DNA from 2 places in the Plantactinospora sp. DSM 117369 genome. Region 1 is predicted to be linked to the other one. Evidence: riboswitches for the same ligand, from Rfam matches in the RefSeq annotation. Region 1 holds a riboswitch; the other holds the start of a gene.
What was found. A riboswitch is a leader RNA that binds a small molecule or an ion and turns the genes downstream of it on or off. The one in region 1 is predicted to bind cobalamin.
Positions count from the first base shown of each region.

Region 2: it holds a riboswitch for cobalamin, as region 1 does, so the genes downstream of both, ACSMXO_RS18940 (ribonucleoside-diphosphate reductase subunit alpha) here and ACSMXO_RS16760 (CbtB domain-containing protein) in region 1, are expected to answer to the same signal.

Region 1 is NZ_CM132446.1:3,848,640-3,862,951, reverse strand. It holds gene ACSMXO_RS16805 (CARDB domain-containing protein) at 1-933, opposite strand, end outside; gene ACSMXO_RS16800 (serine hydrolase domain-containing protein) at 1,348-2,532, opposite strand; gene ACSMXO_RS16795 (DUF5954 family protein) at 2,924-3,913, shown strand; gene ACSMXO_RS16790 (hypothetical protein) at 3,966-4,112, shown strand; gene ACSMXO_RS16785 (rhamnogalacturonan lyase family protein) at 4,368-6,689, opposite strand; gene ACSMXO_RS16780 (DoxX family protein) at 6,827-7,183, opposite strand; gene ACSMXO_RS16775 (sigma-70 family RNA polymerase sigma factor) at 7,326-8,252, shown strand; gene ACSMXO_RS16770 (histidine phosphatase family protein) at 8,455-9,078, opposite strand; gene ACSMXO_RS16765 (CbtA family protein) at 9,075-9,872, opposite strand; gene ACSMXO_RS16760 (CbtB domain-containing protein) at 9,886-10,089, opposite strand; cobalamin riboswitch at 10,124-10,266, opposite strand; gene ACSMXO_RS16755 (cobalt-precorrin-6A reductase) at 10,466-11,212, shown strand; gene ACSMXO_RS16750 (precorrin-2 C(20)-methyltransferase) at 11,267-13,000, opposite strand; gene ACSMXO_RS16745 (precorrin-8X methylmutase) at 12,997-13,626, opposite strand; gene ACSMXO_RS16740 (precorrin-3B synthase) at 13,623-14,312, opposite strand, start outside.
Region 2 is NZ_CM132446.1:4,369,026-4,383,337, reverse strand. It holds gene ACSMXO_RS18955 (FtsX-like permease family protein) at 1-352, shown strand, start outside; gene ACSMXO_RS18950 (cytochrome P450 family protein) at 541-1,866, opposite strand; gene ACSMXO_RS18945 (ribonucleotide-diphosphate reductase subunit beta) at 1,956-2,951, opposite strand; gene ACSMXO_RS18940 (ribonucleoside-diphosphate reductase subunit alpha) at 3,020-5,455, opposite strand; cobalamin riboswitch at 5,640-5,870, opposite strand; gene ACSMXO_RS18935 (SDR family oxidoreductase) at 6,134-6,943, shown strand; gene ACSMXO_RS18930 (condensation domain-containing protein) at 7,329-8,693, shown strand; gene ACSMXO_RS18925 (class I SAM-dependent methyltransferase) at 8,849-9,502, opposite strand; gene ACSMXO_RS18920 (dipeptidase) at 10,030-11,232, shown strand; gene ACSMXO_RS18915 (ABC transporter substrate-binding protein) at 11,229-12,866, shown strand; gene ACSMXO_RS18910 (ABC transporter permease) at 12,902-13,855, shown strand; gene ACSMXO_RS18905 (ABC transporter permease) at 14,016-14,312, shown strand, end outside.

The DNA.
Region 1 (14,312 bases):
GGCGGTGACCGGCTTGCCCCGAGCGACGTTGGTGCAGCCGGGCGGCTGGGTACCGGTCCGGGTGACGGTGTTGCTGTTCCCGGAGAGGTTCCCCGCCACGTCCCGGGCCCGGACGAAGTACGACACGGTGGTGTCGGTCGGCTGGGTGTCGCTGAAGCTGGTCACGGCGCCGAGCGACGCCACCTGCGCGCCGTTGCGGTAGACGTTGTAGCCGGCCAGGCCGCTGCCGCCGGTGTTGTCGGTCGAGGCGCCCCAGTTCAGCGCGATCGTCGTGCCGGACTGGGTGTAGGAGAGGGTGCCGGGCACGCTCGGCGGGGTGGTGTCGGTGCCACCGCCGCCGTCCGGGCCGTAGACCTCCAGCTCGGAGACCTGGCCGGCCGGCCAGCCGCTGTTCGCGGTGATGGTGATCCGGACGTAGCGGGTGCTGCTCTGCCCGAAGGTGATCGTCACCGAGTTACCGTCGACCGCCGGGTTGAAGGTGTACGTCCGGGACGCGGCCAGGTCGCCGAAGGACGATCCGTTGGTGCTGCCCTGCACGCTCAGCGTCTGGGTACGGGTGCCCCAGCCGGCGGTCGGCAGCTTCAGGACGACCCGGTTGACCGGGACCGCCGAGCCGAGGTCGACCTGGATCCACTCCGGAAAGGCATTGTTGACGCTCTCCCAGTAGCTGCCCTGGTTACCGTCGACGGCCCGGGACGAGTCGTAGACGTCGGCGTGGCCGCTGGCCTGGGTGGGGCGGCCCTGGGCGAGATTGACCTCGGCCAGGGCGGCGGCCAGGTCCGGCCGGCTGACCGGGTCGGCCGCGACGGTCTGTTGGCGGTCGGGCTGTGCTGCGCCGGCCGCGTGCGCGGCGGGCACCCACAACCCCAGGGTGGCGATCACGGCGGCGGCGACCGTCGTCGCCGTCGTCGGGACCAGATCGGAGCGTCTCATCACTGTCCTTTTCGCTGAGGGACGGTTCCGCGCCGGTGGCGGGGGGGCCACGGTCGCGGCGGCGGGGGTAGGCGGCAGACCGGCCGTGCGCGGAACGGGGGGGCGGCCGGATCGGTTGCCGGGGTCAGCGCGGTGGAAGTGGTGCCGGCCTCTCGGGACCGAGGAGCACCACCAGCGGGGCGGAGCAGCATGTACGGAAGTTCCGCTTGGCAGTGGTAAACAGAGCATCGATCTGTTCTGTTTTTGCAGGAGGTTGGCCAAAGGTTACCGGCGTGCTATCGGCACGTCAACGCTTCCACCCCGATCGATGCCGCCTCGGCAGACCAGCCCCGGCCGGACACGCGGCCACCCGCCCCGTGACCGGTGGTCACGGGGCGGGTGGGCACGCCGGCTACCGGCGCGGTCGCGGCGCGGCTACCCCGCGCTGCCGCAGAGCGCGTCCGCCACGATCCCGTCCGCGCGGCGCAGCACGGCCAGCGCGGCCTCGTCCCCGGCCAACTGGGTGGTCAGGGAGAGCACGATCGCCCGCCGGCCGTCGGTGGTGACACCGTTGACGGTGCTCATCCCGGGCACGTCGCCGCCGTGGCTCCAGTAGCCGCCGCAGGCGTTCGGAGCCCACATGATGCCGAGCCCGTAGCGGGCGCCCGGCAGGAAGTCCTGGAAGGTCTCGGCGAGCACGGTACGCCGCATCTCGGCCAGTTGGGCCGGGGCGAGCAGCCGGCCCTGTTGCAGTGCCTGCCAGAACCGGACCAGGTCGGAGGGGGTACTGACCAGGTCGCCGGCCGTGTAGGCCATGGTGGTGTTGAACAGGGTGGTGTCGTCCAGCGGCCCACCCGGCTCCCACTGCTGGTAGCCCCTGGCGTGCGGCCCGGGCAGGTGCGCCCGGTCCCCCGGCGTGGAGGTCTCGGTCAGCCGCAGCGGCCGCAGGATCCGGTCCCGCAGTTCGGCCGCCCAGCTCCGCCCGGTCACCCGCTCGATCAGCATCCCGGCCAGGATGTAGTTGGTGTTCGAGTAGTCCCAGCTCGTACCGGGAGCGAACATCGGCGGGTGCGCCATGGCGAGCGCCACCAGCTCCTCGGGCTCGTAGTGGTCGAACCGGTGCCGGGCGTACCCCTCGGCGGAGGAGAGACCGGGCAGGTCGCGAGTGTAGTTGTAGAGGCCGCTGGTGTGCTGCAGGAGCTGCCGGACGGTGATCCGCCGGCCGTCGTTGCCGTTGCCGGCCACCACACCGGGCAGCCAGCGGTCGACGGTGTCGTCGAGCCGGAGCCGCCCCTCGCCGACAAGTTGCAACACGAGTACCGCGGCGAAGGTCTTGGTGTTGCTCCCCATCCGGAAGTACCCGTCCCGGGGTACCGGCGCATCCGTGGCCAGGTCTGCGATGCCAGCCCGGGCATAGCTGTCGCGTACGCCGTCCCGGGCCAGGCCCTGCACCCCGGTGATGCCGAGGGCGTGCAGGTCGGTCACACCGGTCCGCAACCACTGTTCACTGTGGATGGACGCCGAGGCGGGCGCCGCCGGCGCCACGGCGACGCCGAGCATCGCGGCCACCAGCGTGCTGACCACCAAGCGCCGGGCGCCTCGACTGAGCTTTCTGGACATGTCGGTCTCCTCCCCGTTCGACCCGCTGGGATGAGCCTACGAAGTCGGTCGATGCGCTACATCCGTGTTCCCCCCGAAGGGATGTCCCCGGCCTCGGCCGGGTGACCGGGCGTACTCCGCGTAGAGCGTCCTAGGACAATTTCGGCCGCCGTCGACAGTAGTTCAGACGGGCGGCCAGATCGCCACCGGCGTCCCGCCGTCCTGGGGCAGCCGGGCGGCGCCGGGCGCGGCCCCCGGAAAGCCCGTCCGTACAGGCCCTCCGCCCGCCCTGTCGGCGGCCGCGCTCCCACGCGTCGGCGGTGGTATCTGTACCAACATTGCCCGGGTGCGGAGGGCTGCGCATCGCATATGACCGGGGCACACTGCGTGCATGACTCATCACGGTAGGCAGGTGCCGGATCATCTGCTGATCCGGATAGCGCAACGGAACGATCCGGTGTCGGCGGTCTCCGAGGACGACGCCCGGCGCCGGTCGCTCGCCTATCCGAAGTTGATGTGGGGCGCACCGGTCTTCGGCTACGCCGAGGAGGTGGCGGGCCGGTGGCGGATCCTCAGCCTCAGCGGCGACCAGCCACAGGGCAGCCGGGACGCCCTCGGCTCGTACTTCCGGCGGTTGCTGAGCGAGACACCGCAGGACCCCGGGCACGCGGCCGAACGGCGGGAGTACCAGGAGGCGATCCGGCTGCTCGACTGGGAGGTGGTCGACGACCTCACCGTGCACGACCGTCGATACCGGATCATCCGCGCCCAGCCGTTCATCCGGATGGGACCGGACGGACCCGAACCACCCCGGCCCACCGACCCGGACCCGTACCCGCCGGGCAAGACGCGCGGCGTGCGGTGCCAGGAGGAGGGCTTCGTCATCGACCCGGCCGCGAGCACCGGTCTCGCCGACGGCCTGTTGCGGATCGAGATGGTCCCCGCGTACTACAAGGCCGGCATCGTCCCCGACGACGTCCGGGCCGACTCCCGCCGGGCGCTGGCCACCCATCCGAACGTGGTGCTGCTGCCGGTCGGCTTCACCATCGGCGAGTACGTGCACGGGAGCTGGCAACCCCGGTCGTTCACCACGTACCCGACGCCGCAGGCCGCCCGCGACTCGGCGGCCTTCCGGTTCAGTGACATCGTGCCGCACGAGGACGCGTCGCTGGAGGAGATCCGGGCCGCGTACACCCGGGCGCTGGAGGAGTTCGAGGCTCCCCGTACGGACGAGTTCGAGATCCGGGGCGTTCGCTGCCGGGTGACCCGGGTGGAGCGGTTCGTCCGGGTCGGCCCGGACGGCCCGGAGGGCCCCCGCCCCTCGGACTGGGATCCGGAGCCGCCGCCGGAGCTGCACTGCCAGCAACTGCGTGAGCAGGGGCTGCTACCCGACCCGGACTGAGTCGGCCGAAATCCGCCAGCGCCGGCCGGCGGCTCCGCTGAGGCATGCACGGGTGATCGACAAGAGCGGCTCCCCGCTGGGCAACGCCGCGTTCCGGAGGGTGTGGATCGGGGCCACCGTGTCGGCGGCCGGGGACGCGGCAAGCTGGGTCGTGCTGGTCGGGTACGCGCTGGGTGCGGCGCACGGCAGCGCACGGTGACCGCCCAGTTGCCGGCCCGGGCGGGTGTCGGGGCGAGCAGCAGGGTGCCGGCCAGCCCGACCAGGGTCACGGCGACGGCGGCGAGCATGCGGCGGGTCGCATCGTTGACCACCTCCACCGGGGACGAGCCGCGCCCCCGGCACCTGGTTCCCCGGCCCCGGCGGTGGTCCGGGGGTTTGCCGGGAACGGCGGGACCCGGCGCTCCGGGTGGAGCGCCGGGTCCCGTCCCGGGCCGGCCGGGTGGACCGCCGCCGCTCAGCGTCCCGGCAGCGGCACCCGGGACCAGTTGATGTCCGAGCCGAGATAGAAGCTCGGGTACGACGGCTGGTTGTAGGTCGTCTGCTGCCGGGCCACCTCGACCCGGTACTGCGGATCGTGCATCAGCGTGTAGAGCTTGCGGTCGGTCAGCTCGGTACTCAGGTAGATCCGGATCGCCGAACTGTCCACGGTGCGGGTCAGCAACTCCTCGCGCCAGTCGCCGAGGACGTCGGCGACCAGTCCCGGGTTGCCCTTCGTCCCGTTGTTGGTCCGGGTGCCCTCGGCGGTGAGCAGCCGGCCCCGCTGCCAGTCGTCGATGCTCGGGGTCACCTCACCCGCGCCGTTGACGATCTGGGTGGTCATGTCGGCCGCCCACCGGATGCTCTGGTTGGTGCCGGGGATCACGGTGCCGAGCAGGTCCCCGTCGGCGGTACGCAGCCCCGGCCCGTCCGGCTGGCCGCCGACGACCGTCGCCCAGGTTTCCAGGCCCGGCTCGGCGGGGACGACGTCGCCGACCATGCCACGCCCGGTGTCCACCCCGGTGTAGCCGCCGTAGATCACCTCGCCGGTGCGGGCGTCCCGCAGCGCGTAGCCGTACGGCGCACCGGTCGCGCCCTCGTGCACCATGAAGATCTCCAGCCCGGGGCGGGCCGGGTCGATGTCGGTGACGTGCATGGCGTCGCCGTGCCCGACCTTCGCCCGCGCACCCGGGTTGGCGCTGCCGGGCGGCAGGACGCCGTAGGAGCTGTAGAGCAGGCTGCCGTCGTGGTCGATGGTGGCACCGCCGTAGACGACCTCCTGCTTGCCGTCCGCGTCCACGTCGGCGACGCTGAGCGAGTGCGCACCCTGGGTGGTCAGGGTGCCGTACTCCGGGTCGGTGCCCTCCCGGCCGTGTGGGCTGTCGTTGAACGGGTTGGTCATCGGCACCCAACCGCTGTCGACGTACCAGTCCTCGCGCAGCCGCCGGCCGTCCCAGCGGTAGGCGACCAGCGTGGCCCGGGTGTAGTAGCCCCGGGCGAAGATCGCCGACGGGTGCCGGCCGTCCAGATAGGCGACCCCGGCGAGGAACCGGTCGACCCGGTTGCCCGGCTCGATCCGGCTCATCGCGTAGTCGCCCCACATCAGCCCGTCGTCGTGCCGGCCGGGCTTGTAGTGCACGGTCTGCAACTCGCGGCCGGTGGCGCCGTCGAAGACGGTCAGGTATTCCGGCCCGTCCACGATGAAGCCCTGGAACGCCCGCAGCGCGTTGCGGGTACTCCGGGCCGGGGCGTAGACGTCGACGAAGTGGTCGACCAGCGCCTCGGCGTCGGCCCGGGACAGTGGATAGGTGTACGTCGGGGCGATGCCGAAGGCCTGTTCCAGGGTCGCCGGCCAGCGCCCGGCCACCACCTCCGGGTGCCGGTGCCAGCCGAGGAAGAGGTCGACGAGCTTCTGCCGGTACGTCTCCGGGCTCAGCCGGTAGTCGTCGGTGTGCGCGTAGCCGGCCCGAACGTCCTCGCGGGGCATCGTGACGTACCGCTCGGAGACGACCCGGCCGCTCCGGTCGTACCGGGTGACCTTGCTGCCGGGGGCGGTCTTGAGCATCATCTCGGCGCGGTTGTCGCCGTCGAAGTCGTAGACCAGGAACTGCGTGTAGTGCGCCCCGGCCCGGATGTTGACGCCGAGCGAGACCCGGTGCAGCAGGGTGCCGTCGAGTTCGTAGGTGTCGAGGTAGACCTCCCCGGTGTAACCGACCTGGGAGACGTCCTTGGAGTTCGACGGGTCCCACTTGACGACGTACTCGTACTGCCCGTCGCCGTCGACGTCGCCGACGCTCAGGTCGGACGCCGAGTAGGTGTACGCCTCACCGGTCGGGGTCACCCCGTCGGCCGGCTTGCGCAGCGGCAGGTCGCGATGGCCGTCGGCCCACGCCGTCACCGGTGCGCCCCGGGCGCCGGTCCGGCCCCGGACCACCGCCGCGACCTGGTAGGCGGCGGTGGCGGTGCCGGCCCGGTCGAGATAGTTGGTGCTGTCGGTGACGGTGCCGATCCGTCGCCCGTCCCGGTAGACGGCGAAGTCGGCACCGGTCAGGCCGGTGCGCCCCCGCCCGGTCGCCTCGGCGCCGAGCAGCCGCCAGCTCAGGAACACCCCGTCGGCGGTGGCGACCGCGACGAGCCCGCGGTCGAGGCGTTCGAGGCGGGGTCCGTGCTCTCCGGCGCCGCCCGGCTGGGCGGAGACCGGCGTCGGAGCGCCGACCAGCAACGCGGTCACCGAGAGGCCGGCGACGAGCGCCCGCGACAGTACGGCGACCGGCCGGCCTCGCCTGGTTCGAAATCTCATGGGTCTCCAATGTGGGTACGACCCGATCCACCGGGTGGGACGATCTACGACCGGGCTGAAACGATACAATCCACTGAGAATTCTGGATCCCCGGCAGGCTTGTCAAGGCGGTCGCCCCGTCCCGGTCGGCGGTACCGTCACCGCGCGACGGCGACCTCCAGCACCAGGCAGGCGACGGCGAGCGCCAGGAAGCCGCCGGCGTAGCCCAGCGTGCGGAAGACCCGGGCCCGCAGGTGCACGGTCACCGCTCCGACGAAGAAGAGCACCAGGCCGATCGCGGCGGCGAGCCCGACCACCGGCACCCCGAGCAGGCCGAGGAGCAGGCCGGCCGCTCCGGCGGCCTTGAGTGCGGCGAGCGGCGGCAGCCAGGACGGTGGCACGCCCACCGCGGCGGAGTTGGCGAGCACGAACTCGGTCCGGGCCAGGTCGGCGGCGGCGCTCCAGGCGCAGGCCACAATGGTCAGGGCGGCCACCACGACGTACGCGGTCAGCACCGCGCACCTCCGGCCGGTCGGCCCGGGCGGATGACACGGGGCATCGTCGGTACTCTCACAGGGTCGCTCTCCTCGGCTCGGCGGGTACGGTCGTCTCGGGCTGGTCACCCCCATGACGTCTGATGCCTGGAGAAGGTGACCCGTGAGCGCCGACCAATTTCTCGCCGGCCAATTCCTCGCCGACCGGTTCGCCCGCGACCGGCAACACCTGCGGGCGGTCGCCTACCGCCTGCTCGGTTCGCTGTCCGACGCGGAGGACGCCGTGCAGCAGGCATGGTTGAAGGCCAGCCAGGCCGACCTGCGTGAGGTGCGCAACCCGACCGGCTGGCTGACCACCGTCACCGCCCGGGAGTGCCTGGACATGCTGCGCGCCCGGCGCCGCCGGGCCGAGGTCGCCCTCCCCGAGCCGGAGTTGCCGGACACGACTCCGGTGGCCTCCCCGGCCCGGACGGCGGAGGAGGAGGTGCTGCTCGCCGAGTCGGTCGGGCTGGCGCTGCTGGTCGTGCTGGACCGGCTCTCACCGGCGCAGCGGGTCGCCTTCGTGCTGCACGACCTCTTCTCGGTACCGTTCGAGGAGGTGGGTCGGGTGCTGGACCGCTCACCGGTGGCGGCGAAGAAGCTCGCCAGTCGGGCCCGGGACCGGGTGCACGGCCCCGCCCCGCAGCAGCGGCGGCTCGCCGCCCGGCATCTTCCGCTCGTGGCGGCCTTCCTCGCCGCGTCCCGGGGCGGTGACCTGGAGACCCTGCTCGACCTGCTGGCACCCGACGTCGTACGCCGGGCCGATCCGGTGCTGCTGCCCGCCGGAATGCCGACCGACCTGCGCGGGGCTCAGGCAGTGGCCGAGGAGACCCGGCACTTCGCCGCCCGGGCCCGGATGGGCGGCACCGCCTGGGTCGACGGCACTCCGGGGATCGTGATCGCCCCGCGCGGTCGGCTGATGGCCGCGCTGCGCCTCACCGTCGAGGCGGGGCGGATCCGCACCATCGAGGTGATCGGCGACCGGGACCGGCTCGACGGGCTGGCCATCGCGGTAGCCGGTGGTGCCGACCGGTCGCGGGAACACACCTGATAGTCCCGACCGGGCCGTTCCGGGTCGCGCTATCGGAGTACGGCGCGGACGGCCGTTTCGAACTCGGGACGGCGCAGCGCGGCGCCGAAAACGGGGCCGCCGGGGCGCGCCGGCGGGTCAGGCCGCACCGCTGTGCCCGCACGACCGTCCCCCATCTCGTTGACGCGTCAAATATACCTGGGGAACCAGGTCGGCCCGCCGGCTATTCCGGGTCGGCGCCGTCAGCCTCGGCGGCGTGGGGCGGGGCGCCAATCCGGAGCTGCCAGCCCGGTCCGCGCCCGGTCAGCCGGACCACCGCCAGCGGCGCCACATCCAGCCGCCAGAAGGTGGCGGCCGGCAGTCGCAGCGCCCGGACCAGCGCGGCCCGGACCACCGCCGGATGGGTGACGGCGACGATCCGCCCACCGCGGTCGCGCTGCCCGGTCAGCCATCGGTCGACCCGGTCGAGCAGCGCCTCGACGGACTCGCCGCCGTGCGGGGCGACGTCCGGCATACCGAGCCAGTCCCGCAGCGCGTCGGGCTCCCGGGCGCCGACCTCGGCCAGCGGCACCCCGGTCCACCGGCCGTAGTCGCAGTCGGCCAGCGCGGGCACGGCGGTGGGCTGCAGGCCGAGCGCGTACGCGGTCTGCCGGCCCGCCTCGGCGGGAGTACTGAAGCAGGCGTCGATCCGGCCGAACGGCCCGCGCCGACCCGGCCCGGTGCGGGCCAGCGCGCGGGCCGCCGCCAGGCCGGCGGGATCCAGGCTGTCGTCGCCACCGCCGAACACCGCCCGCCGCAGCGCGGCGGTGTGGGCGTGCGCGACCAGGTGCAGGCTGGTCGGGCTCACCGTCCGGCCGGGGCCTCGGCACCGTCCGGCGTCTCGGCGGACCGCTCGGATCCACTGTCGACGGACGGCTGCCGGTCCCGGCCCCGCCTGCCGAGCAGCACGGCGAAGAACAGGCCGATCCCGGTCCAGAGCACCACCTGGGTGCCCAGGGAGGCGAGCCGGAACTCCCACAGCAGGGTCGCCGGGAAGTCGTCCGGCACCTCCGCGAACGACGGCAGCACGGTGTAGGCGACCATCGTGACCAGCAGAAACGCGCCGAACCCCGCTGCGGCCCGCAGTGCCTCCGAGCCATGCGGGGATATCGAGCGGTGTGCCAGGGCCCCGGCCCAGACGGCCACCAGGCCGAGCAGCACCAGCAGCAGGTAGCTGCCGGTCCGCTGGTCGATGGTGGCCGGATTGCCGACCGCCGGCGGGTTCGCCGGATACTTGCCGAACGGTACGACGACCGCGCCGAGCAGCGCCGCGCCGGCCAGCAGCAGCGCCGCCCGGCCGTCGTCGGAGGTGCGGAGTCGACGGCGTAGCAGGACGTACCCGGTGGCGAGCAGGCCGCCCATCGCGGCGCCGAACAGCCCGGTGGCCAGGAACAGCCCGGCGCGCTGACCGTCGCGACCGACCAGTTCCTCGGCGTGGTGGTCGGCCCCGACCTCGGGTGCGGAGTGGGTCGCCTGTTCCTCGATCGCGATCGCGGCGTCGATCCGCGGCTCGCCGACCAGGTAGGCGAAGGTCCCGGCGATCAGACCGGCGACCAGGCCTGCGAGCAGGCCACGCAGCAGTACGGACAGGAACGTCGGCACGGCGGGACGTCGATCAGTGGCAGGGTACGCCGAGCAGGTGCCGGCCGTCGTGCATCAGCTCGTGCAGGTACGTGCCGCTGCGCGAGACGGCCCCCTGGTCGAACGCGACCAGGTAGGTCAGCAGGGCGAGCAGGGCCACGACGGCGAGGGCCGTCCACAGTAGCCGGGCGGAGACGACCGGGTGACTGAGCGGACGGGCCGGGACAGGGCTGGACATGCGCGTGAGACCTCCTCGGGGATGACGCGTCCCCATCGACAGGCTGCGACGACCGAGCGTCCTGGCTCGCGGGACCCGACCGGGGTCGGGACCGCTCACAGTGGCGCGACCGCGCCGGACTTTCACCGGCTTCCCTCGTACCGCCGCAGATGGCCAGTCGACCGTAGCCGGGCGGTACCTGCCGGTCAACCGGGACACCGGTCGGGCGGCGGGGGCCGGGACCGGCCCGGTACGCCGCACCGCCGGGTCCACCGGCCGGGGAACCCGCTCCGGCGACCGGCGGGTGGCGGGTCGGTGCCGGCCACTCGGGTGTCGGAGGTCACCACCCGACGGCCGCCGGGTTGTCCCGGCCGGAGCCGGCCGTTACGGTCGCGCCGTGACGACCCGGGTGCTGCTGCTCGGCGGCACCGCCGAGGCGCGGGAACTGGCCGCCGCACTGGTCGGGCGTCCCGACACCGTGGTGGTCTCCTCGCTGGCCGGCCGGGTCGCCGATCCCCGGCTGCCGGTCGGCGAGGTGCGGATCGGCGGGTTCGGCGGACCGGCCGGACTCACCCGTTGGCTGGCCGAGCACCGGGTCGACGTGCTCGTCGACGCCACACACCCGTACGCGGCACGGATCAGGTCGTCGGCGGTCCGGGCGGCCGAGGCGACCGGAGTATCGTACCTGCGGTTGGAGCGTCCCGGCTGGACGGCGGGTCCCGGGGACCGGTGGCACCGGGTGCCCGATCTCGCCGCCGCCGCCGAGCTGGTGCCCCGGCTGGGCCGCCGGGCCTTCGTCACCACCGGCCGGCAGGGACTGGGCGCGTTCCTGCACCTGACCGGCACCTGGCTGCTGGTCCGGGTGGTCGACGAGCCGACGATCCCGTTGCCGGAGAACGTGACGGTGCTGCGCGACCGTGGGCCGTACCAGGTGGCGACCGAGCGGGAACTGCTGACGGCGCACCGGATCGACGTGCTGGTCAGCAAGGACAGCGGTGGGACGTACACGATGGCGAAGCTGGTCGCCGCCCGCGAGCTGGGGCTGCCGGTGGTGCTGGTGGAGCGACCGGCGCCGATCGCCCTGCCGGCGACGGCCACCGAGGTGGCTGCGGCGCTGGCCTGGCTGGAGACCGCGCTGCCGTGAGGCTGGGCCGCCGCCGTACCCGTGGCGCCGCGGGTACGGCGGTGGCCGGGACCGTCAGCCGGGATAGGTCCGGGGCGTCCAGACCACGGTCGAACCGTCCGCCCGCCGGTTCGTCCGAGTGGTGGACGAGCCGACGATCAGCAGGCAGCGCATGTCCACATCGGACGGATCGAGTTCGGTCAGCGGGACCACGGTGATCCGCTCCCCCGGGCGGCCCACGTCCCGGGCGATCACCACCGGAGTGTCCGCGCTCCGGTGCCGGAGCAGCACCTTCTGGGCCGCCTCGACCTGCCACCGGCGGCTGGCCGAGGCCGGGTTGTAGAGCGCCAGCACCAGGTCGGCGGCGGCCGCGCCGGCCAACCGCTGCTCGATCACGGCCCAGGGCTTCAACCGGTCCGAGAGCGAGAGCACCGCGAAGTCGTGGCCGAGCGGGGCACCGATCCGGCTCGCCGCGGCCTGCGCCGCGGTCAGCCCGGGCAGCACCCGTACCGGCACGGCGCCGAACCGCTCGTCGGTGGTGGCGACCTCCAGCACCGCCGTGGCCATCGCGAAGACCCCCGGGTCGCCGGAGGAGACCACCGCCACCCGGGCGCCGGCCAGGGCGAGCTCCAGGGCGTGCCGGGCCCGCTCGATCTCGACCTGGTTGCCGGAGGTGTGCCGGTGCTGTCCGGGACGGTGCGGCACCCGGTCGACGTACGGGCCGTAGCCGACCAGGTGTTCCGCCTCGCGCAGCGCCTGACTGGTCTCGGGGGTGAGCCAGCCGCTGCCGGCGGGGCCGAGGCCGACCACGGTCACCCTGCCGGCCACCGCCCCGCCCTCGGCCACCGCCCCGCCCTCGGTCACCGGCGTCGGGGCGGTCGACGCCGCCACGCCGGGTGTCGCGCCGACGCCGGCCGCGACCGCGTCGCCGGTGGGACTGGTCAGCACGGCGAGGGAGAAGTACGGCACCCCGTCCGGGTCGACCTCGGCCAGCGGCAGTTCCCGGCCGGTGGCGGTGGTGGCCCGCTCGACGTACCAGGCGTCGGCCAGCCGTCCGGCATCGGCGAACGCCGACCGTACCCGCGGAAACGTCCGCCCCAGTTTGAGTACGGCGGCGGCGTCGGTGTCGGCCAGCCGGCGGGTCAACTCGTCGGCTGGCAGCGTGCCGGGCAGTACGGTGAGCACCTCGTCCCGCTCGACCAGCGGCCTGCCCAGTACGGCGGTGGCGGCGCTGATCGAGGTGACTCCGGGTACCACCTCGGCGGGAAACCGGTGCGCCAGCCGCTCGTGCAGGTACATGTAGGAGCCGTAGAACATCGGGTCGCCCGCGCAGATCACCACCACGTCCCGACCGGCCGACAGGTGCGCTGCCAGCCGCTCGGCGCTGGCGTCGTAGAACTCGGTGATCGCCGCCTCGTAGCCGCCCGGATGGTCGGTGGTCTCGGTGGTGACCGGATAGACCAGCGGCTCGGTCAGTTGGCCGTCCCGGAAGTAGGGCTCGGCGATGGACCGGGCGATGCTCCGGCCGTGCCGGGCCGAGTAGTAGGCGATCACGTCGGCGGCGCCGATCAGCCGGGCCGCCTTCACCGTCACCAGTTCGGGATCGCCCGGACCGACGCCGACGCCACGCAGCGTGCCCGGCCGCCGGCCGCCGGCCGCAGCCGACCCACCGCCGCCGATCGCCACCGACCCACCACCGCCGGCCGCAGCCGACCCACCGCCGCCGGCCGCGCCGGCCGTCCGCTCACCGCCGCCAGCGCCGACCCGCGCCGGCCCCACCGACGCGCCGCCGGGCTCGGTCGCGCTCATTCGACCTCGCTCGCGATCGCGTTGACGGCGGCGGCGGTGATGGCGCTGCCGCCGCGCCGACCGTGCACCACCAGGTACGGAATGCCGGCGTCGTGCCCGGCCAGCGCCTGCTTCGACTCGGCCGCCCCGATGAACCCCACCGGTACGCCGACGATCGCCGCCGGTCGGGCGGCCCCCTCGTCGATCATCTCCAGCAGCCGGAACAGCGCGGTGGGGGCGTTGCCGATCGCCACCACGGCGCCGTCGAGCCGGTCCCGCCACAATTCGAGGGCGGCGGCGCTGCGGGTGGTGCCGAGCCGGCGCGCGAGCTCGGGCACCTCGGGGTCGCGCAGCGTGCAGAGCACCTCGTTGTCGCGGGGCAGCCGGGCCCGGGTGATGCCGGCGGCCACCATCACCGCGTCGCAGAGGACCGGCGCGCCGGCCCGCAGCGCGGTCCGACCGGCGCGGACCAGGTCGGGTGCGACCTCGACGTCGTCGGTCAGGTCGACGCTGCCGCTGGCGTGGATCATCCGGACCACCACCGGCGCGATCTCCGGCGGCAGCCCGGAGAGATCGGCCTCGGCCCGGATGGTCGCGAACGACCGCCGGTAGATCTCCGCACCGTCGCGGATGTACTCGTAGCTCACTTCTGCCTTTCTGCCCGTGCGACCAGGGCGGCCGCCGGGGTGCCCGGTCGGCTGGTGCCGCCGGCCTCGATCCGGTATCCGGTGCCGGTGGCGACCACCAGTACGGCCGGTCCGGCCGGTCGGCCGCAGCGGCGCTCGCAGCCGACCACGTGCACCGGAAGCGCCGCCCGGCCCATCGGGCCGGCGTCGGCCAGCGCCTCGGTGACGTCCCCCCGCACGTCGGCGAGGGCGCTGGCGCAGCCGGGTCGACCGGTGCAGGCGGTCACGCCGAGCCAGGGCGAGGCCGGGTCGACCAGCAGCCCGGCCGTGGCCAGCCGGCCGACGATATCGGGTCCGCCGGTGTCGAGCACCAGGCTGCGCCACGGGGTGACGATGATCTCGTCCGTGCCGGCGAGGTCGGCCAGCAGGTGGGCCTGGTCGGCGGTCAACCGGCCGAGCCGGACCCCGGCCACCAACACACCGTCCGGGTGGACGCCCACCAGCGGTGCCGGGGTGCCACCGCACCTCCCGGTCGGGACCGCGACCGCAGCGGAGAACGGCGCCGGAGCGGCACCGGACATCCCGGTCGGGGCCGCGACCTCGGCGGTGGGGCGGCCGAGCGCGGCGGTGGGGCGGCCGAGCGCGGCGGTCACCCGGGCTGGCCCGTCCGGCAGGTCCGCCAGCCGCCACAGGTCCGGGCGCTCACC
Region 2 (14,312 bases), 520 kb from region 1:
CCTGGCCGCCGCGCTGCTGACCGGTGCCCGGGAGCGGGCGCGTACCCTCGGAGTGCTCCGCGCGGTCGGGTTCACCGTCCGGCAGACCCTCGCCCAGTCCGCGACCGGCGGTGCCGCGCTCGGCCTCGCCGCCGCGCTCGCCGGCCTGCCGATCGGTCTACTGGTGTTTCGGCTGCTCACCGACCAGGTGCTGGTCGGCATCGGCGCCGGTCCCGGTCTCGCCGAACTCCCCTCCGCCATGCTGCTCGCCGCGACCGTGCCGGCAACCACCCTGGCCGGCGCGTTCGCCGGCGTCCTGGCCGCCGGCCCGCTGGCCCGGACCCGGGCCGCCGACCTGGTCCGCTACGAGTGACGCGCGGCGCCGTCGGCTAGGAGTGACGCGCGGCGCCGTCGGCTAGGAGTGACGCGCGGCGCCGTCGGCTACGCATGACACGCGGCGCCGTCCGCCACGAGTGGGCGCGGCGCCCGGTCCCGCCCTCGAACCGTTCGGGTCCCGGGCCGAGCATGACCGCCGCCGGCGGCCCGGCCGGTGAGCGCCGCTCAGAAGGTGACCGGCAGGCTGCTCAGCCCTCGGGTCCGGAACGACGGCCGCCAGGCCAGTTCGGCCGGGTCGACCGCCAGGGCCAGCTTCGGAAACCGGCGCAGGACCGCCCCGATCGCGATCTGCGCCTCCAGCCGGGCCAGCGGCGCACCGACGCAGTAATGGATGCCGTGCCCGAGCGTCAGGTGGGCGTTGTCCGGCCGCTCCAGGTCGAGCGCGTCCGGATCGGCAAATCGCTCGGGATCCCGGTTCGCGGCGGCGACGCAGAGCAGCACCGTGGCCCCGGCCGGGATCGTGACCCCGCCGATCGTGAGATCGGTGACCGCGAAGCGGCGCAACGCCACCGTGCCCGGCGGCTCATAGCGGAGCAGTTCCTCGACGGCGGCCGGCGACGGCTCGGCACCGGCACGCGCCAGCGCCAACTGCTCCGGGTTGCGCAGCAGGGCGAGCAGGCCGGTACCGATCACGTGCACGGAGTTCTCGTAGCCGGCGAAGAGCACCAGGAAGGCGAGCGAGGTCAGCTCGTCCTCGCTCAACCGGTCGGCGCCGCTGTGCCGGCCCGGGTCCGCGGCGCCGCCGCCGGCCGTCGGGCCGGGGCCATCCGGCGCGCCCGAAGCGGCACCGTCGACGCCACGAGCGGCGTCGTCCGCACCGGTGTCCCGGGCCGCGATCATCGCGGTGAGCAAATCGTCGCCGGGGTTCCGTCGCTTGTCGGCGATGAGCCGGACCAGGAAGTCCTGGATCGCCAGGACCGCCCGGCCAGCCGAGCGGGGATCGTCGGTCGGCGGGGCGAGCATCACGTCGGTCCAGCCACGCAGCGCGGCCCGGTCCGCCTCCGGCACCCCCAGCAGGTCGGAGATGACGGTGACCGGCAGCGGACCGGCGTACTCGGCGACCAGGTCCGCCCGCCCGGCCGCGGCGATCCGGTCCAGCAGCCGCTCGGCCGCCGCCTCGATCTTCGGCCGCAGCCGGGCGATCCGCTGTGGCCCGAAGGCGTGCCGGACCAACCGGCGGATCCGGGTGTGGTCCGGCGGATCCATGTTCAGCAGGTTGGCGTCCAGCGCCGGCGGCAGCGAGAAACCCTTCCACCCGTCGGTGGAGTTCGCCTTGTCCAGCGACAGCCGCGAGTCGGCGAGCCCGGCACGGACGTCGGCGTAGCGGGTCACCAGCCAGACGTTCGCGCCGTCCGGCAGGGTGAGCCGGTGCACCGGGGCGGCCGTGCGCAGGGCGGCGAACCCGGGATAGGGGTCGGCGATGAACCGCGCGTCGAACAGCGAGGCGGCGGAGAGGGGGGCTCGGTCTTCCGTCTGCGGCGCTCCGGTCACCCGGCCAGGCTACCGGTGGCCGCGCGGTCCGCCGGACCGGTACGCGCGCGGCGGCCGACCGGCACGCCGCGCGCGCGCAATGTGGCGGGTCAGAAGTCGTCGTCGAACCGTACCGTGCCGGTCACCCCCACCTGGTACGCCGAGACCCGCCGCTCGAAGAAGTTGGACAGCTCCTGCACATCCTGCAACTCCATGAAGGCGAACGGGTTCGCCGACCCGTACAGCGGCTCGATGTCGAGCTGGGCCAACCGGCGGTCCGCGACGTACTGGAGATACTCCCGCATGTCCCGCAGGGAGAGTCCGGAGACTCCGTGTTCGAGCAGGTCCTCGGCGAACTGCACCTCGCACTCGACCGCCTCGGCGAGCATCTCGCGGACCTGTCCGCGCAGCTCGTCGTCGAAGAGGTCCGGCTCCTCCCCGCGTACGGTCTCGACGACGTCGAAAGCGAAGGCCATGTGCATCGACTCGTCCCGGAACACCCAGTTGGTGCCGGAGGCGAGCCCGAGCAGCAGCCCGCGGGAGCGGAGAAAGTAGACGTACGCGAACGCCCCGTAGAAGAACAGCCCCTCGATGCAGGCGGCGAAGCAGATCAGGTTGAGCAGGAAGGCCCGGCGGTCGTCGCGGGTCTTCAGCGCACGCAGCTCGAAGACCGAGTCGATCCACCTGAAGCAGAACTCGGCCTTCCGGCGGATCGACGGGATGTTCTCGATCGCGGCGAAGGCGGCGAACCGCTCCTCGTCGTCCGGCACGTACGTGTCGAGCAGGTTGAGGTAGAACTGCACGTGCACCGCCTCCTCGAAGAGTTGGCGGGACAGGTAGAGCCGGCCCTCCGGCGAGTTGACGTGCTGGTAGAGGTTGAGCACCAGGTTGTTGGCCACGATCGTGTCGCCGGTGGCGAAGAACGCCACCAGCCGGCTGACCAGGTGCCGCTCGGCCGGGGAGAGCCGGTCCAGGTCGGCCAGGTCGGCGTGCAGGTCCACCTCCTCGACGGTCCAGGTGTTCCTGATCGCGTCCCGGAACCGGTCGAAGAAGTGCGGGTAGCGCATCGGGCGCAGGGTCAGGTCCATTCCGGGGTCGAGCAGCATGGGTCCCTCACGGTCGCTGGGGCATCGGTCGGTGGTGGCGGGGTCGGTCGTCGGGGTGGCGGCGGAGGTCACTGGCAGGCCTCGCAGGACTCCGGGTTCTCCAGCGAGCAGGCCGACACCGCGTCCGGGGAGTCCGCGCCGGGCAGCGTCACCGCGGCGAGCGCGGGTCGGGAGCCCTGCGGCACCGCGACCGTCGCCTGCTGGATCCGGGTGGCCGGGCGGGAGCGCAGGTAGTAGGTCGTCTTCAGCCCGGACTTCCAGGCGTACAGGTACATCGAGCTGAGTCGGCCGATGTCGGGCGCGGCCATGAAGAGGTTCAGCGACTGGGACTGGTCGACGTAGGGTGCCCGGGCGGCGGCCAGGTCGATCAGCGCCCGCTGCGGCAGCTCCCAGGCGGTACGGAACAGCTCGCGCACCTGCGCCGGCAGCTCCTCGATGCCCTGCACCGAGCCGTCCGCCCGCTTGATCGCGGTCCGGATCCGCTCCGTCCACAGCCCGCGTGCCTTCAGCTCCGCCACCAGGGCGGTGTTGACCTGGAGGAACTCCCCGCTCAGCGTCTCCCGCTTGAACAGGTTGGAGACCTGCGGCTCGATGCACTCGTAGCAGCCGGCGATCGACGCGATGGTGGCCGTCGGGGCGATCGCGACCAGCAGCGAGTTGCGCAGCCCGTACGCCGAGATCCGGTCGCGCAGCGCGGCCCAGCGCGCGGTCTGGCGGCCGGCCACTCCGTGCAGGTCGGGTTGGAGCTGCCCCGCCGCCGCCCGGGTCTGCGGGTACGCCGGATGGGCGCCGAACCGCTCGGCCAGCCCGGCCGAGGTCTCCAGCGCGGTCAGGTAGATCTCCTCGGCGATCCGGGTGGAGAGCTCCTTCGCGGCCGGCGAGTCGAACGGCAGCCGCAGCGCGAAGAAGACGTCCTGCAACCCCATCACACCGAGCCCGACCGGCCGCCAGCGCGGATTGCTCGCCGCCGCCTCCCGGCTCGGGTAGTAGTTGATGTCGATAACCCGGTCCAGGAAGGTCACCGCGGTCCGGACGGTCTCCCGCAGCCGTACCCAGTCGATCCCGTCCGGTGCGGCGGCTGCACCGCCCGGGTCGGCCGGGCCGGCGGCCAGGTGTGCGGCCAGGTTGACCGAACCCAGGTTGCAGACGGCGGTCTCGGTGTCGCTGGAGACCTCGAGGATCTCGGTGCAGAGGTTGGAGAGGTGCACCACGTTGCCCGACTCGGCGGTCTGGTTGCACAGCCGGTTCGAGGTGTCCTTGAAGGTCATCCAGCCGTTGCCGGTCTGGGCCAGCGTGCGCATCATCCGGCCGTAGAGGTCACGGGCCCGGACCTGGCGGACGTAGCGGCGCTGCTCCTCGGCGGCCCGGTACGCCGCATCGAACTCCGCACCCCACAGGTCGGGCAGCTCCGGCACCTCGTCCGGGTCGAACAGCGACCACGTCCCGTCCGCCTCGACCCGCCGCATGAACTCGTCGGGGATCCAGTTGGCCAGGTTCAGGTTGTGGGTCCGCCGGGCCTCCTCGCCGGTGTTGTCCCGCAGTTGCAGGAACTCCTCGACGTCCGGGTGCCACGGTTCGAGATAGACGCAGGCCGCGCCCTTGCGCCGACCGCCCTGGTTGACCGCCGCGACCGACGAGTCGAGGGTACGCAGGAACGGGACGATCCCGTTGGACGCACCGTTGGTGCCCCTGATCAACGCGCCCCGGGAGCGGACCCGGGACCAGGCGATGCCGATCCCACCGGCGAACTTGGACAGCCGCGCCACCTGCGCGTACCGGTCGTAGATCGAGTCCAGTTCGTCCCGGGGCGAGTCGACCAGATAGCAGGAGGACATCTGGGTGTGCCGGGTGCCCGAGTTGAACAGCGTCGGTGAGCTGGGCAGGTAGGCCAGCGAGGCCATCAGCCGGTAGAAGCCGATCGCCTCGTCCGGGGTACGGGACAGCCCGCAGGCGACCCGAAGCAGCCAGTACTGCGGGGTCTCCAGCACCAGCCGGTCCACCGGATGCCGCAGCAGGTACCGGTCGTAGACCGTCCGCAGCCCGAAGTACTCGAAGCGCCGGTCGGCGGCCGGGTCGACGGCGCCGTCCAGCTCGTCGGCGTGCGCCCGGACGAACTCGGCCGTCTCGTCGCCGATCAGGCCGTGCCGGTGCCCGAGTCGGATCGACTCGCTGAACGAGCCGACGCCCTGCCCCCGGACCTCCTGATCGAGGTAACCGGCGAGCAGCCGGGCAGCCAACCGGGAGTACTGGGGCTCCTCCCCGATCAGGTCGGCGGCGGTCTGCACGCAGAGCCGGTGCAGTTCGGCGGCGGTCGCCCCGTCGGGCAGGCCGTTGACCGCCCGGGTCGCCACCCGTACCGGGTCGACGTCGGGGAGGTCGTCGGCCTCGTGCCGCAGCGCGCGGGCGATCGTGGCGACGTCGGCCGTCGCGGTGCCGCCGTCGCGGTCCCGGACCCGCGGCGGTCCGGCGTCCCGGCCGGCACGGTGACCGGCGGTTCCCGACATCGTCGACCGCTCGGCGTCTCCCGGCGCTGCCCCGTTCGGCGTGGCCTCGGTGACCGTCACAACTCTCTCCTCGCGCACTCGGCTCCTCCGGTGGAGGAGCCCGCGCGGAGACGCCGACGGGCACGCGCTGGCGTACGTCGGTGGCGTCGGCCGTCCCGCGCGGCCTCGGACCGCCGCGTACGGGCTCGTACGCGGCGCGCTGGCAGGTCTTCGGACTCGTGGGCCGGCCGCGGGCGTACCCGGGTTCGCCTACTGGCCGTCGCTTCCCAGGCGGTCCGGTTTCCGGCCGGACGACCCAGTGCGTGATGACGGCGGTCGTTCCCACTCACCGCTGCGGGGCAGTCCCGGACTCCCACCGGGTTCCCTCTTGCCTCGACCGCCGGGCGGCGGCCGAACCAGCTACGATCAACACCATATATAGGGACGGCCCGAAAGTCATACCCCAAGATGTCGTGTCGGCGTGTCGACATCCTCCCGCACCCGCCATGTGACGGGTGGGGGAAGGTGGAACGAGCGGGACGGCGACGGTCGCCCGTTCCCCGCCGGCATTGACGTGGCGCGGGCCCGAGGCGCGGTCACAACGACGGGTGGTCGCCCGTCCTTTCCGCGACGCCACCGTGGCCCGCCCGCCGACCGTCGGTCCGGGTCGGCCCGATCCGACGACCTGCGGAGACATCCATGGAAATCCTGATCACCGGGGCGACCGGGCGGCTGGGCCGGGTACTCACCCCGGAGCTGGCCGGAGCCGGGCACGCCGTACGGGCCGCCGGCCGGGCGCCGGCGCCGACCGGGAAACCCGGCCCGGACCGGCCGGCCGGCGGCGAGGTGCGCCGGGTCCGGCTCGACCTGGTCACCGGGGACGGGCTACCGGCCGCGGTCGACGGGGTCGACACGGTCGTCCACCTTGCCGCCGCGCCCTACCAGGGCAGCTACACCCGCCAGGTCGACGCGGCCGGCACGCGCCGGCTGGTCGAGGCCGCCGCCCGGGCCGGGGTGCGGCACCTGGTGTACCTGTCGATCGTCGGAGCCGACCGTGTGCCGTGGCCGTACTTCCGGATCAAGATCGAGGCGGAGGCGGCGGTCGCGGCCGGCCCGGTGCCGTGGACGGTGCTCCGGGTCACCCAGTTCCACGGGTTCCTGGCCGAGGCGCTGTCCCGGCTGGCCTGGCTGCCGGTGCTGCCCGTCGATCCGGGAATCACGGCGCAGCCGGTCGACGTCGCCGACGTCGCCGCGCACCTGCGCTGGCGGGTCACCGCCGCACCCGCCGGGGCGACCGAGGAGTTCGGCGGGCCGGCGGAACTGGACGGCGGCACGCTCGTCCGGGAATGGCTGGCGGCGCGGCGGATCCGGCGTCGGATGCTCCGGCTGCCGGTGCCGGGCCGGCTCGGCCGCGCCTTCCGGGCGGGTGCGCTGGTGCCCTCGACCGGCAACCGGGGGCGGATCACCTGGCGCGAGTACCTTGCCGGCCCGTCGGAGCAGGCGGGATAGCGCAGCCGTCCGGATTCGGCGGGAGTGTGGTGTGCCCGAGGCTCACCGAACGGATTGACGCGATGATCAAGGCGAGCACCGTTCCGCAGAGCGGAACGACGAGCAGGCACAATTTCGCCGAAAAGGCCCCGGATCCGATCGCACGCGCGGCGGGGAGACAGCGCCGCGCCACCCCTGGTAACGTCGGCGACACTCGGCGTCGAATCATGGATCTCCATGTTTCCGTGCGCTGTCGTCCCTTGTACCGGCAGGTGCGCGAACAGGGAGTTGTCACTGCCCACATGAGCCGCTCAGTTCTTCTCGCGTCGCGGGTGCAGGCCGCGCCAGGCCCGGTGGTCGTCCCGGGGTCTCCGGCCGCGTCCACCCGGCCTCAGGAGGTGACGGGATGACCAGTTCGGTCGACGTACGGGACGGCTACCCCCTCTCGCCGGTCCAGCGCGGCATACTCCACCCGGCCTCCGACGAGGTGGATCCGGCGCGCGACCTCGAACAGGTACGGCTCGTCATCCGTGGCCGGCTGCGGGTCGCCGAGTTCCAGCGGGCCTGGCACCAGGTAATCGCCCGCTACGAGGTGCTGCGCACGGGCTTCGTCCGGCACGGGGCCGAGGAGCCCGTCCAGGTGGTCGTGGCCGAGCCGCCGGCACCCGAATGGCACCTCGACGACCTACGGACGATCCGGGCCTGTCAGCGCCGGCGCGGCCTCGCCGAGTTCCTCGCCGCCGACCGGGTCCGGGGTTTCACCCTGGACGACCCGCCGCTGTCCCGGTTCGCCCTGCTCCGCGTCTCCGAGACCGAGCACCTGCTGGTCTGGACGGCCCACCACCTGGTCGTCGACGGCTGGAGCCTGCCGATCCTGCTCCGCGAGGTGCTGACCGCTTACCGGGCGGCGATCGAGGGCCGGGACGCCCCGCTGCCGGCTCCGGCGCCGTTCCGGAACCACATCGCCTGGGCCGCCGCCCGCGACCTTGCCGAGGCGGAGGATTTCTGGCGCGCGGAGTTGTCCGACCGGCCCGCGTGCGGTCCACTCCAGAGCGATCCGCCGGACTGGCGGGGAGAGCCGGCGGACGCGTTCGACGAATACTCCCTCGAACTGACCAGCGAGGACACCTACCTGCTGCACGAGGCCATCGGTCAGCAGCGGATCGCACTGGGAACGGTGATCCAGGGCTGCTGGGCGAGGCTGCTGTCCGCCCGCGCCGGCACCGGCGACATCGTCATCGGTTCGACGGTCGCCGGCCGGGCGGCCGGGACGGCGGCGGAGGCCCTGGTCGGCCCGCTGACCACCACCGTGCCGGTCCGGGTCCGGATCCGGCCCGACCAGCCGGTCGGGGTGTGGCTGCGCGGGTTGCAGGCACGCCAGGCACTGGCCCGCCCGTTCGACCACGTGCCGCCGGCACTGGTCCGGTCCTGGGCCGGGCTGCCCGCCGGGGTGCCGCTGTTCGAGACCGTGCTCGACTTCGAGACGTACCCGATGGACAACGACCTGTTCACCGGTACGGCCGACGCGTCGACTCTCTCCGTACGCTTCGACGGCCGGTGGTCGGCGTCGCACCACCCGTTCAACCTGCTCGTCGTGCCTGGCGAGCGGCTCGGGCTGCACGCCAGGTACGACCTGCGCCATTTCGCGCCGGAGACGGTCGAGAGCCTGGTCACCGACCTCGCGCTTCTGCTCAGCCTGGTCGCCACGGATCCGGAGCGCCCGGTCTCGGCGCTTCGCCCGCCGGACGACGAGCCGCTGCCCACCGACTAGTGCCCAGCGCTGCCGGCGGACAGCCCTGAGCAGCGGAGCCGGCACGGCTCGACCCGGCACGCCGCGTCGTTGCGCCGAGTCGGGTCGCAGTCCTCAGGTGGCTCGGAACTGGCACCATGGGTCGGCCCGAGCGGTCGCTTCGGGCGGAAGCGCCCTCACATCGGCTTGCGATGGGCCCTGACCACCAGGTCGCGAATGCTCATCCGGGTCGAGCCGTGCCCGACGTAACGTGTCCGCGACTCCGCCACGTCGACCTCCCACAGCTTTCTGGTCAGGGAGCCGGTGACGGCGTCCAGACCGATCGACGCCCTGTCCGGAGCATGGGCCGCCGAGTGCTCATCGGCATGATCGTGGCCGACTACGAGAAGCGTGCCGTCGGAGGCGACAGCCTGGGCCAGCCGGGCAACGAACTCACCGAAGGGAATGGCGGGGTGGACGTACTGGCTGACCACCAGGTCGTACTGCTGGGGCGGTTGCCAGGTCGTCAGGTCGGCCACGACCCAGGAGATGCGTGCGGCGATGTCCGGCTCGTGGTGCGCGAAGTCCTTGGCGTCGCTGACGGCCGTCGGTGAGACGTCGACCGCGGTCACCTGCCAGCCTTGCCGGGCAAGCCAGAGCGCGTCGACTCCGCGTCCGCAGCCCGCGTCGAGGGCCGACCCGGCGGGAAGGCCCTTCACCTCGGCCACCAACTGAGGACTCGGCGAGCCGTGTTTCGCCGTGTGCTCCTGGTAGTGGCGCTCCCACCACTGCGGCCCGAACGCGGAGTCATCCGCGTGCGGCGATCCATGCTGGTCGTGGGCCTCGCTCATCGTTCTGCTCCTGGTGAAGTCGTCCGAAAGAAGCCGGTGGCAACCGCCGTGTTGCTCTTGCTTCAACGGTGACGAGGAAGCGCGATCCCAGCAACTATCCTTGCCGCTTTGGCAAGGAGGGACGTAGGGCTCCCCTGCCGGCAAGCCTCCCGGCCCCGCTGGTCCGGTCCCGGCGGCGCCGCCACCGGCGCTCCCGCGTCCCAGAATCTGGTGCCCGGGTCAGCTCCAGCGGTCGGCCGAGTGGCCCGTCGGCCCGCCCCGATCGGCAGTGGTCAGACCTCCAGAGAACCGATCTTCACGCTCGCCAGGCAGTCGACCCGGCTGCGCCGACCCCTCGTCGCGCCCCTGTTCCGACACGACAAGCCTTGTTACCAGCGGGTTTCCGGCAGCGTCCAACGACACCCCGGTAGATAACGGTCGGATCACGAGATCTTCCCAATGCGCAGTGATCTCACGTACGGTCCCCGAAAGGCAGGAGGTCAGACCTCCATCCTCATGCCTCTGAGTGTTCCGAGGTGAGCTGACTAGTGCAGGAACGTGCTTCCCGCTATACGGGATACCGGTCGTTCGACTATCTGACCCCACAGGTCGACTTCAAGGTGTTCGACCTCGCCCCACAACTCGGTCGGGTGCCCGCGCACGACCTCGGCCTGACTGACGAGCAGTCCGACCGGGTCGCCCGGCTGCTGCGCGAGCACGCCGCGATCTCGCTGCACGAGCACCCGAAGATCCTGCCTGCCGACGTGACGCAGTTGCGGGACTACAACCGGACCGGGCGCAACTCCTTCGGCTTCGAGGGCCTGGCCCGGTCCGGCATGACCGCGGTGTTCGACAACTTCATGAACGGCACCGGCTGCGTGACCAGCGAGCACGCCTGGAAGTGGGACGACGTCATCTACGACATCGGGCTGCGCTTCGCCGACATCGCCAAGCAGGACTACGTGGTCGTGGCGACCACCCTGGAGGAGATCTTCACCGCCAAGCGGAACGGCCAGCTCGCCCTGGTGGCCGGGCTGGAGGCGGCCACGATGATCGAGAACGAACTGGACCGGATCGACATCCTGTACGGCTTCGGCGTACGCCAGATGGGCATCGCGTACAGCCAGGCCAACATGCTCGGCTCGGGGCTCTCCGAGGACCGGGACGGCGGGCTGACCCACTTCGGCCGGCGCGCCGTCGACCGGATGAACAAGCTCGGCATCGCCATCGACGTCTCGCACTCCGGCGACCAGACCTCGCTGGACGTGATCGAGGCGAGCCGGGTACCGGTCTTCATCACCCACGCCGGCGCCCGCGCGGTCTGGAACACCCCCCGGATGAAGCCGGACGACGTCATCCGGGCCTGCGCCGAGCGGGGTGGGGTGATCGGCATCGAGGCCGCCCCGCACACCACGCTCTCGCAGGCGCATCCGCACCACTCGATCGAGTCAGTGATGGACCACTTCGTCTACTGCGTCGAACTGGTCGGCATCGACCACGTGGCGTTCGGCCCGGACACCAACTTCGGTGACCACGTCGGGCTGCACGACAGCTTCACCGGCCACCTGGCGATCGGCAAGGCGCACGGCGCCGTCGACCACCCCCGGGTGCCGTACGTCTCCGGCCTGGAGAACCCGGCCGAGTGCTTCAGCAACATCGTCGGCTGGCTGGTCACGCACGGCTACTCCGACGACGAGATCGCCAAGGTCATCGGCGGCAACATCATTCGCGTTCTTCGGGAGGTTTGGTGAGCAGGACCATTTCCGGCCGTACCCGCCGGTGGCGGGTCGCCGTCACGCTCGGCGCGGCGGCCGCGCTCGGCCTGTCCGGGTGCGGGCTCAACGAGGGCAACTCGTCGTCCGGGGACAGCTCCGGCGGCGGCGACGTACTGCGGATCGGCACCACCACCGACGTGTCGAACTTCAACCCGCTCCAGTCACTGAGCAAGACCGACTCCTGGATCCTCAACGCGATGTACCCGCACCTGCTGCGGATCGACGCCAACGCCAAGAAGGCGCCGGAGCTGGCCAAGGAGTACAGCTACGAGAACGGCGGCAAGACCGCGGTCTTCCGGCTGCGCGACGACTTCACCTGGACCGACGGCAAGCCGGTGGTGGCCGAGGACGTCAAGTTCAGCGCTGAATCGATCATGAAGTACAAGCTCGGCAACGTGGCCGCCAAGCTGACCTGGGTCACCTCGATCGAGGCACCCGACCCGACCACGGTGAAGTTCCACCTCTCCCAGCCGTACGCGCCGTTCGCCGAGGGCGTCGGGTTCTGGATGTCGATCGTGCCGAAGCACGTCTTCTCCTCCGCCGGTGACCTGTCGAAGTTCGCCAACGACTCCAACTGGGTCGGTGCCGGGCCGTTCGTACTGGAGAGCGCCACCAAGGGCCAGCGGTACGTGATGAAGCGCAACGACAAGTACCCGCTGGCGCCCGGTGGCAAGCCGGCGGTCGGCAAGGTCGAGTTCCGGCTCTACCCGGACGTCAACACGATGATGCTGGCGCTGCGCAACGGCGACATCGACCTGATGGGCACCCCGGTGCCGGCGTCCGCGGCGAAGACCTTCGCCAACGACTCGAAGATCAAGCTGACCAAGGTCGGTGCGCTCGGCTTCGCCCACCTGACCTACAACATGAACAACAAGGACCTGGCCAAGCAGGAGGTCCGGCAGGCGCTGTCGATGGCGGTGGACACCAAGTCGATCATCTCGTCGGTGCTCCAGGGCGATGCCAAGGAGATGTCCGGACCGATCTCGCCGATCTTCGCCGACTACGACAACACCGAGATCCAGCCGTACCCGTTCGACCCGGCCGGGGCGAAGGCCAAGCTGGCCGCGGCCGGTTACTCCGACGGCAACGGTGACGGCCTCTTCGACGGCCTGGACCTCGGCGTCGCCTGCGACCAGTCGAACGCCAACCTCACCCGGGTGGTGCAGCTCTTCCGGGAGAGCGCGGCGAAGGCCGGCATCAAGCTGACCAACGAGTGCGTGGAGCGGAACACCTTCCTCTCCCGCACCAAGGACGGCGAGTACGACATCGACGCGTCCCAGTGGGGCGTCTTCGACAACCCGATGGACCAACTCCGCAGCACCTACCTCTCCAGCAACCCGGGCGGGATCAACTACAACCTGCTCAAGTCGCCGGAGATGGACCAGCTCATCAACGACGCGGCGGCCACCACCGATCCGGCGGCGTTCGCCACGAAGATCAAGAACATCGACAAGGTGGTACACGAGCAGGCGTACCTGACGCCGCTCTACGTGGAGAACTTCCAGTTCGCCTACAACGCCAGCAAGTTCACCGGCTTCGTGGCCTCGCCGTCCGACCTGCTCGGCATGGTCACCGCGTACTCGCTGGCCCAGGTCAAGCCGGTCGGCTGACCGGCGCGACGAGGTAGAAGGGAGGGGTCCCCCACGTGGCACGCTTCGTGCTCAACCGGGCGCTGAAGGCCGTACTGACCGTCTGGATAGCGATCACCGCGACGTTCTTCCTGCTCCGGTTGCTGCCGGGGGACCCCACGACCCTGATGGTCGAGGGGGACATGACGCCGGAGATGCGGGCGGCGCTGCTCGAGACGTACGGGCTGGACCGGCCGCTGCTGGAACAGTACGTCTCGTACCTGCGCGAACTGCTGCACGGCAACTTCGGCATCTCGTTCCGGCAGATCCAGCCGGTCGCCGACATCCTGCTCGACCGGCTGCCCTGGACCCTGCTGCTGGCCGGGGTGGCGTTCCTACTCACCATCGCCGTCGGCATCCCGATCGGGGTGTCCGCAGCCGCGCACCGGGGCCGCTGGCCGGACAAGCTGCTCCAGGGCTTCGGCATCGCCGGGCACGCCCTCTTCGTGCCCAGCGTGGCGATGCTGCTGCTGGTCTGGCTCGGCGCCCGGCTCGGCTGGTTTCCGATCGGCGGGGCGATCGACCCGGACACCCGGGGCGTGGCGGCGTACCTGAGCCTGGCGCACCACCTGGTGCTGCCGGTCGCGTCGCTGGTGCTGGTGCAGCTCGGCCCGTACGCGCTGACCCTGCGGACCAACCTGATCGACGTACTCGGCGAGGACTACATCCGGGCGGCCCGGGCGCGGGGCCTGTCCGCCCGGCGCCGACTGTGGAAACACGGCCTGCGCAACGCGATCCTGCCGGCGCTGACCCTGATGGGGCTGCAACTCGGCACCCTGGTCGGCGGCGCCGTGCTGACCGAGACCGTCTTCGCCTATCCCGGCGTCGGCCGGCTGATCTACGAGGCGGTCGGACAACGCGACTATCCCGTCCTGCAAGGAGCGTTCATCATGCTCGCCATCACCGTGGTGGTCGCCAACGCGCTCACCGACCTGCTCTACGCGGTGCTCAACCCCAGGATCCGGCTGTGAGCCCAAGGAGCGAGCGTTCCGGGGCGGCTCGGGTGGGACCGAAGGTTTCCCGGGCCGCCCGGGCGGGACGCGGCGGAGCGGAAACCTCCACAGGTCGCGGCGGAATGCGAGGAGAGCCGGGTTTGCGAGCCCCGCAGTCACGAGCGAAAGAGGCACAGCCATGAGTGCGCCACTGGTGACCGAGGCGGAGGCGACCGCTCCGACCGCGGAGCCGGCGATCGGCGCCCGGTCGGCCTGGCGGACGTTCTTCCGGCAGCCGTCCGGGCTGCTCGCCGCGGCGGTGCTGGTCGTGATGGTGCTGCTCGCGGCCTTCGCGCCGCTGATCGCCGACGAACCGGGCGGGACCAGCCCGGACGTGCTGCGGTCGCCGTCCGGCGCGCACCTGTTCGGCACCGACGATCTCGGGCAGGACATCTTCGCCCAGGTGGTCTGGGGCACCAGGACCAGCCTGCTGATC